Regions from separate parts of the Rhodoferax sp. PAMC 29310 genome, predicted to be linked through region 2. Evidence: predicted binding sites of a transcription regulator. Region 2 holds the regulator's gene; the other holds the start of a gene.
The links. The regulator sigma-54, encoded in region 2, starts transcription at its own class of promoters, with help from an activator protein. The targets are predictions, from matches to a motif close to TGGCANGNAANCTGCTTT.
Positions count from the first base shown of each region.

Region 1 (4,562 bases), 350 kb from region 2:
ACGCAGAGTCTTCCCGCCTGCTAAAAACCGCATATTACCGGAAGTTCCAGCCCCAACTGGGCGCTGAACGTCCGACCGAAACGGTAATTATTGACGGGCTGAACCCTCAATCGGTTACGCTCATACGTCTTTCAGATTACAAGGCCCGCGCCATTCCGGCCACCTGGATGCAGCGGGATTATCTGCCTCGTTTCCAGCCGGAGTAGGTGAATGTCTTTTTTCCTCAAGCGCCCCTCTTTTCAACTCTGTTCGCTTGGTGCCGCACTGGCGATGGCACTTGGTTATGCCGGGCCCACGTTGGGTGCCACCTCCGCAGAGGAACTCGATGCGCTGAACTTGGAAAGCGCGCCAGCCGAATCTGTAGCGACCCAGACAATCGCAAATACCCGGTTTTTCATAGAGGGAGCCATTGGTACCGTCGGCCAACGCTATGTATCAGGCAGCCGTGACTTGGGCCGCGCGTCGCTGGACTTTTCCCATACGGCAAATTTGAGCTCTGGTCTGAAAGCGGTTGTCTCGGATCGTTTTGATTACATTCACCCGGGTGGCTTTGGGCTTGACGGCCCGGTGAACAGTTTGAGAGAGGCCTATTTGAGCTGGCAGCCAGAGAGCGGCGACAACGTGTTTGAATTTGGCCGTGTCAACCTGCGTTACGGGCCAGCCTATGGCTACAACCCGACCGACTTCTTTCGCGACGGGGCCTTGCGTACGCTGACAACCGCTGATCCAATTGCCCTGCGCTTGAACCGGATGGGTGTGGTGATGCTGCGCGGGCAACATCTGTGGTTAGGCGGTTCGCTATCCGTTGCATGGGCGCCAAAGTTGGCCAACCGTTCCAGTTCCAATGGTTTAAGCCTTGATTTGGGGTCCACCAACAATAGTGATCGCGCGCTGGTGGCGTTGAGCAGTCAATTGGCGTCAGGCATCAGCGGCCAATTGCTGGCTTATAAAAAATCGGGCGCCTCCACCACGCTAGGGGTCAACCTGACGGCTTTATTGTCAGAGGCGGCGGTGGGGCACCTGGAATGGACGCGTGGCCGCGAACCCGATTTGCTAAGCCGCATCTTGGTGTTGCCGGGTACTAAAGCAATGCGCAATCGTTTCTCTGGTGGTTTAACCTACACCACCCGTAGCAAGTTATCAGTAACAGCTGAGTACGAATACAACGGCTTTGCGCTGAGTCAGTCGGACTTTACTGCCCTTAGCGCTACACCTTCCCTGCAGCAAGCATATTTAACCGGTGCGCTGCAGCAACAAGAACTGGCGCCTCGCAAAGCCTACCTGATTTATGTAACGCAAAAAGGCTGGGGCCTCAAAGACCTGGACTTGAGCGCTTACCTTCGTTACAACCCGGGAGATGGGAGCCGCCTAGGCTGGATGGAGCTTCGCCACCACTGGCCAAAGTTTGACATGAGTCTTCAATACCAGCGGAACTTGGGGCGCATTGCCAGCGAGTTCGGTTCCTTACCAGACAGTCGAATTACGCAGGTCATCGGCACATACTATTTTTGACTGTGAAACAGGGCTCGTGAGCATCAATGCGTACCTCGAAGACGTCGAAAATTTTTACAGTCAATAACTTTATCAATTGATGAAGCCAGTGGATGCCTATTTTTACCTATATAAATCAATGGGTTATGGAATTAAATGCAATATGGCACGGTACATGCTTCTATTCCTGTATCCAGTGAATGTCACTGTCCTTGTAACTAGTGGAGAAACATCATGATTAAGAAAGTAAAGAAAACCCTTCTTGGCGCTGCACTCGCCTTGGGCCTGAGCGTCGCAGCGTTGCCTGCTTCTGCAACTCTGACCAATTGGTATATTGACACCGACGGGGCGGGAGTGGTTTCGGACAAAGTTTTGGTTAAGGATTACCTCGATTTGATCGGCACTGCATTTGTTCACAATACCTTTACCGGTGGTGGCAAATTTAACTTTAACGAGGTCGGTAACTTCGGCGTAGTATCCACTGACGGCGGCCCCTTCGGTGGAAATGGTGGGGTTAATCTGGCTCCTCAATTGAGTTCCACCTTCGTAGGTACCGGTTCTGGTGCAATCGGCGGTGCTTTGAGCTTCAATACTGACGGCATTCTTGAGGTGTTTTCTGGCGCAACAAACATTGCATCTTTCAAGTTGCTAAACGGAAGCGCCATTTTGAATACTGGTGGAGTGTTGCCGAATGGAACTATTTCCTTCATCTTCGAAGCGACGAACATACTGAATGGTTATTTCTTTGACTCGGCAATGGTCGATCTCTCGGCAGGAGTAGCGAACGGATTAACGTTTGGTTTTGCGACGACCAATGCGATTCTTCAAAATGTAGCTAACGTTCCTGGTTCGCTTGTGACTGATTACAACGCTGCATTTAACACTGCTCTTGGGACGGTGGTCAATGATGGCACCAACAATTTGTACGTCAGTAATAACGGTCAGTTCCGGTTGGCAGTTCCAGAGCCATCTATGTTGAGCCTGATGGGCCTTGCATTGGTAGGTATTGCTGCTGTGCGCCGCCGCAAGTCAAAGCAAGCCTGATAAACGCTCGCACTGCGTAACAAACAAAAAGCCTTGCTGGGGTAACCCAGCAAGGCTTTTTTTATTGCTTGTCGAGTTCTGGTAAAGCTAGGCGGACAGATCGACTTTGCGGCACGGGTGAATGCCCAACTCGGGCGAAAAATCCGAAAGCTGAGGTTGGCAAAGCGCCGACCACCGATTCAAACTCGCTTGCTACCTTCTGTGCTTGGTCAAACAGCACTGGATCGGCGGAGAAGTGCCGCCCCGCTCGTGCGTACCATCTAAAAATAACCGGGGTCATTTGAGGTTGCAACTGCAAACCGTGGAGCGTTGCGGTCAGCCAGATCCTTTGCAGAGACTCGCCAAGGCGAACCCAGTCTTCAATTCTTTGGGGTTCAGTTTTGGGGTGCAGTAGCAAATGCGCAGCGCAGCGCAGTCCGGGCAGTAGATCAAGCTGAACGCGCGGCACGATAGTTCCCATCAGGTAGCGGTTCATAAAAGCCACGCGCTCCCAACTGTGCATCGCCCACTCCATCAGGCGCGCTGTGGCCCAGTCCACGCCCACAGCTTCCTCTGGGATTCGATCTTTGCTGAAGCGTGCCCGCCATTCGATCACGGCTTTATGGACCGGAAAGGCTTCCGGGCACGTCAGGCGGATTTTTGCACTAGCCCACAGCAAGTTGGCGACGCGCCGTCGGTCATGCCATGAATCCAACACTTGTAAGGTAAATCCTTCGCCCGCTGCGTCCTGAAGTGCCTGGCGTTGCCCATCTGTAAGCGCTGTCGTTTTCATAGGGCGGCGCTGAACCGTACGTAGCGTGATGCAGTCAAACAGCGGGTCTTGCTTGATGCTGTCGTCTGGCGCCAGAATCACCTCATAAATCGGGTGACGGTGATCGCCTTCAGAATGCGCCGTCCATGTTGCCTTCAAACCAAAACCAGTTGCGGCAACTCGCAGCGTCTCAAGTAACGCGCCGTGGGCCATGTGGCTTGGGTGGCCGTCAAAGTCGTAAAGCACATGATCGCGGGTGTCATGTCCATGCACTCGGATCATATGGTCGTTGACCAATTCAAAACGCCATGGCTGCGTGTTGTCACCACTGGGCGCCCAGCGTGCAAGGTCAAGAATCTGTTTCAGTGTGTCGTTGCTCACGGGCTTGCCCAGCTTGGGGTTAGTGGTTCTTCAATGATATCCTTCTCTGGGCCAGGGGTGCAGGTTGGGGCCCCTCCAAAGCAGGTCGACGTGAAAACGAATCTAAGTCACTTATGGAAAGCGGAAAGCACCATGGCAACACCCAATACCTTTGCCTACGATCACGCCTTTTCGCGCAATATTGGCTGGGTCACCCAAGCTGAACAGGCCAAATTAAAGAAATCTCGCATTGCCATTGCTGGTCTGGGCGGAGTGGGAGGTGCGCATTTGCTTACGCTCGCTCGGCTTGGGGTTGAATGTTTCAATATCGCTGACTTCGACGACTTTGATATTCACAACATGAATCGGCAAGCTGGTGCTTTCATGCCATTTATGGGGCAATCGAAAATCGACACCATGGCGCACATGGCGCAAGACATCAATCCTGAAATGGATTTGCGTTTGTTCTCTCAGGGCGTTCTGCCTGACAACGTGGACGAATTTTTGCGTGATGTGGATGTCTATGTGGATGGGCTGGATTTTTTTGCACTGCCTGCGCGGCGTATGGTTTTTGCCAAATGTCGGGAAAAAGGAATTCCGGCGCTGACTGCTGCACCTTTGGGTATGGGGGTCGCTTTTCTTTACTTCAGTCCAGTCGGTATGAGCTTCGAGGAGTACTTCAAAGTGGAGGGTGTTGAGTCCCAGGAGCAATACGCACGGTTTATTGCGGGTTTGTCGCCAGCAATGATTCAGCGCGACTACTTGGTGGCCCCCGAGGCTGTTAATTTTCAAGAGAAGCGGGGACCCTCGACCATCATGGCGTGTGACCTCTGTGCTGGCGTCATGGGAACCTCGGTTTTAAAGATTTTGTTAGGGCGTGGCACCCTCAAGGCCGCCCCTTGGGGCATGCACTTCG
Region 1 covers NZ_CP072852.1:4,045,339-4,049,900, forward strand. Annotated here, with positions in the region: gene J8G15_RS18775 (outer membrane lipoprotein-sorting protein) at 1-206, shown strand, start outside; gene J8G15_RS18780 (hypothetical protein) at 211-1,512, shown strand; gene J8G15_RS18785 (PEP-CTERM sorting domain-containing protein) at 1,726-2,535, shown strand; gene J8G15_RS18790 (nitroreductase family protein) at 2,597-3,667, opposite strand; gene J8G15_RS18795 (ThiF family adenylyltransferase) at 3,800-4,562, shown strand, end outside.
Region 1: the regulator sigma-54 is predicted to act here: its motif matches at 1,656-1,673, upstream of J8G15_RS18785 (PEP-CTERM sorting domain-containing protein).

Region 2 (4,562 bases):
AGCACCGTGCCGCTGCCGCAGCAGGGGTCGTACAAGGGCAGCAGGTCATCCTCACCCTCGGCCCAGCCGCTGGCGGCAATCATGGCGGCTGCCAGGGTTTCCTTCAAAGGCGCATCACCCTTGTCCTCGCGCCAGCCGCGCTTGAATAGCGGTTCGCCGGAAGTATCCAGGTACAAAGAGCAGCTGTCAGTGGTCAAGTGCACGTAAATGCGGGCATCTGGCCACTGGGTATTCACATCGGGGCGCACGCCATTGGCGGCTACGCGGAAACGGTCACACACGGCATCTTTCACCTTCAGTGCCGCAAAGTTGAGGGAGGTGAGCGGGCTGTGCTGGGCTGTGACTGCGATCTTGATGCTTTCCTTGGGCGTGAACCAGCGCTCCCACTCGACCTCGCTGGCCGCGCGGTACAGGTCCTGCTCGCTGCGGTACTCGGTGTACGACAGCAAGACCAGTACCCGCTGGGCCAGGCGGCTGTAGAGATTGAGCAACATGGCGTGCGACCATGAGGTGCGCACCGCGACGCCGCCGCGCTGCTTGGTTGCGCAGCCCGGGGGCAGGCCGGTTATGCGAAGCACCTCGGGCAGTAATAGGTCTTCAACGCCTGCGGCGCAGGGTAAAAATAATTGCAATTGGTTCACGTCGTTTTCCTATGACAGGTTTATTGTTCTGGGGCGCAAGCGATGCTCCGCTAATCTCCGGTGCCCGTAGGTCTGGTGGGACGGGGCCGGACAGCGATTTACAGGTCTTTTCGCAGCGAGGCGGGGGCAATTCGCAGCCCTTCCCGGTACTTGGCCACGGTGCGGCGAGCGCAATCAATGCCCTGCTCTTTGAGCATCTCGGAGATCTGATTGTCGCTGAGGGGCTTCTTCAGATTTTCGGCACTGATGAACTGCTTGATCAGCGCCCGCACTGCCGTGCTGGAAGCATTGCCCCCACTGTCGGTCCCCAAGCCGGAGCCGAAGAAGAATTTCAACTCAAAAGTGCCGAATGGCGTGGCCATGTATTTGGCAGTGGTCACACGGCTGATGGTGGACTCGTGCAAGCCCAGTTCGTCTGCAATTTCCCGTAGCACAAGCGGGCGCATGGCCAGTTCGCCATGCATGAAAAAGCTCTTTTGGCGCTCCACAATGGCGTTGCTCACCCGCAAAATCGTGTCGAAACGCTGCTGGATATTTTTGATGAACCAGCGCGCTTCCTGCAGACGCTGTTGCAGCGCCGCATAGTTGGACGCCTCGGTGCCGCCACCCCGGTGTTGCTTGAGTGCGTTGGCATAGATGTCATGCACCCGCAGGCGAGGCATCACGTCGGCGTTGAGGCGAACCCTGAACTGCGCCTGCGATCCGTTGCCCACTTGAGTGACGATGACGTCCGGCACCACGATATTGCGCTCTACATCGGCAAACCGGCGTCCGGGTTTGGGCTCCAGATGCCCAATCAGTGCGATCCCCTCACGAATGGCCGCATCCGGCACACCGCACAATTGCACCAAACGCTTGATGTCACGCCGCGCCAAAACATCCATCGGCTGCGCACAGATGCGCAGGGCCACCGCCACCGTTCTCGCCTGGGCCAACTTGATGTCGTCTTGACTCTGCAAAGCTTTCAGTTGAAGCGTCAAACACTCGGCCAAACCCCGTGCACCCACTCCCACAGGCTCCAATGTTTTAAGCAAGGACAGCGCAACGGTGAAGTGGTGCAGCATTTGCTCCCGCTCTTCAAGGTCATCGCCGGTCAAGCCGTCAACCAACTCAGCCAACGCCTCTTCCAGGTAACCGTCGTCGTTCAGCGACTCAATCAGGAAACGCAGGGCGGCGCCATCTTCTTCACTCAGGTGCAAAGCCAGGGCCTGCCGGTGCAAATGGCTTTGCAGCGACTCCTGGCTGCGCGCCAGTTCGGTCACATCGGCATCACTGTCACCATCCAGGTTGTTGCCGTGGGCCTTGGCCTCGCCCCCCCACTCGCCATCATCGGGCGCCATGGAAGCACTGCCGTCGCCGTCCCAGCTCTGCCCGTCGTCTGCCGACAGGGGCGACAATTCGGCATCGGTTTCGCTGCTCACCCGGACTTCCGCAGTGAACTCGGCAGGAGCATGCGCGCCGGCTTCCACATCCAGATCCTCATTGCGGACCGGTGCATCGGCTTGTGCCAGTCCAAATTCTTCGCGTGGCGGCTCTTCTGCGCTCACCTCCAAAAACGGGTTTTCGTCCAGCATTTGCTCGACTTCCTGGCTCATTTCCAGCGTCGACAGCTGCAACAGCCGGATGGACTGCTGCAATTGCGGCGTCAGCGACAGGTGCTGGGAAACACGAAGGGACAGGCCAGGCTTCATCGCCCCCCCCACCGTTCAGGACAGGCCAACGTCCGCGAGGCGGCACGCCTGTGGAAAGCAATCAGTAGGTAAGGAAGGGATAGACAGTGCACCCGGCTCACATTCTGAAATGTTCGCCGAGGTACACCCGGCGAACATTGGCGTCGTTGACGATCTCGGCAGGCTTGCCTTGGGCCAGCACACTGCCGTCACTGATGATGTAGGCGTGGTCGCAAATGCCCAGGGTTTCCCGCACGTTGTGGTCAGTGATGAGCACCCCCAGCCCACGCTCTTTCAGGAAACTGATAATTCGCTGAATCTCGATCACGGCGATGGGATCAATCCCGGCAAAGGGCTCATCCAGAAGAATAAACCGGGGTTGCGTTGCCAAGGCGCGCGCGATCTCGACCCGCCGGCGCTCACCACCAGACAGCGCCAATGCCGCCGAGCCACGCAGATGATCCACCCGCAAGTCTTGCAACAATTCGGTGAGTCGTTTTTCGATTTCCGGCTTGCTCAGCGGTCGACCGGCGTCATCGCGCTGCAACTCCAGCACGGCGCGCACGTTATCTTCCACGTTGAGCTTGCGAAAAATAGAGGCTTCCTGAGGCAAATAGCTCAAGCCCATGCGTGCCCGTCGGTGAATGGGCATGTGGCCCACCGACTGCCCGTCAATGGTGATGTCACCCGCGCTGGCGTGCACCAAGCCCACAATCATGTAGAACGAGGTAGTCTTGCCGGCACCATTGGGGCCCAGCAAACCCACCACTTCACCTTTTCTGACGACCAAGGACACGTCTTTGACCGCTTGACGCCCGCCATAAAACTTCTGCAGATGGCTGACTTCCAGTCGACTTTCGCCGCTGGCCGCCTCCAGGCGAGAAGGTGTCTCGGTGATGGCCTCCGGGGTACTCACTTCTTGTCCGTCCCCATCGTGGTGGTCGAACGAAGTGCGGGCACCAGCGGTGCCAAGGCACCTTTCGGCGTGCCGGAATCCGACTTGGGCGTCAGCATGGCGCGGACCCGCCCGCTTTTTACGCCATCGGTTTTGGTGACGGAGCCGTCGATGGTGAACACGTCTGTGCTGTTGTTGTACTGAATCACGCCGCCGGTGAACTCGTCACTGAGCGTCGCCCCCCGGTAGCGGCGCAGCTTGGCATTGGTCAGGAACTTGACGGTGTCCGCTCGGCTGTCGTACTCAATCGTGTCGCCTTCGCCCTCAATGTATTCGTCAACACCTTCGCGCTTTTGGCGGAAAAAAGCTTGTTTGTTCGGCTCGGAAAGCACCAGACCAAATTGATTGCCCTCGGAATCCTGCTTCACATCAATTTTGGCACCGCGAATCAGAATTGTGCCTTTGGTTAACACCACCCGGCCGGTAAACACACTGGTTTGTCGCTGATCGTCATAGCGCAGCGAATCCGCCTCAATATTCATGGGCTTGTCACGGTCCGCTTTTTCCGCATACGCCTGGCCAGCGCTCAGGGCGAGGCAAACAACCAGAAACAGAGAGGTGAGTGTTATTTTCATAAAGGCATGAATCTTGCTGCAGTGTCAGTTTATGTCATTGTAGCGACCCGTTCGCCCAAGCCAAGCCCCCCCCCGCCTCACGGTGGGTCAATACCAACTTGCGTTACATGAAGCGCCATCGAGGCACGCGTGTGGGTTCAAGGCTAAAAAGAGCTCCGCCCAACGCCCCCATCAGGCATCAGCCGGCGGGACGCACTCATTTGAGGGCCAGCCGGCCTGATGCGACTAGCGTCCGCTGCGAACCTGGGCGACCAGCGACTCCACTACTTGCAAGGCGCGCTCCATGCCCTTGGCCTGTGTGCCATCGGTGTAGAAGCGTCCGGCAACGCCGAGCGCCGGCACGCCCTCAACGCTATAGGCGTTTTGCAACAAGGTCGCCTTCTTGGCCTTGGTGACCACGGAGAATGAGTTGAACTGCTGCGTAAACTTGGCCTTGTCAACACCTTGGGAGACGACCCAAGGCACGATGGCGTCTTCCGTGTCCAATTTTTGGCGCTCGGCGTGAATGGCAGCAAAGACCTTGGAGTTCAGTTTTCCGACCAAACCCATGGCCTCCAGCGCGTAATAAAGACGCTGCTGAGGAATGAAGCTGTCCCGGAAGGCAATTGGCACCTTACGCATCACCACATCAGCGGGCAAACGCTTGACCCACGCCTCCAACGTCGGTTCAAACGCGTTGCAATGCGGGCAGTTGTACCAAAAAAACTCCACTACTTCGATT
Region 2 covers NZ_CP072852.1:3,695,218-3,699,779, reverse strand. Annotated here, with positions in the region: gene J8G15_RS17185 (class I SAM-dependent RNA methyltransferase) at 1-641, opposite strand, end outside; gene rpoN (RNA polymerase factor sigma-54) at 740-2,332, opposite strand; gene lptB (LPS export ABC transporter ATP-binding protein) at 2,430-3,227, opposite strand; gene lptA (lipopolysaccharide transport periplasmic protein LptA) at 3,224-3,841, opposite strand; gene J8G15_RS17165 (thiol:disulfide interchange protein DsbA/DsbL) at 4,067-4,562, opposite strand, start outside.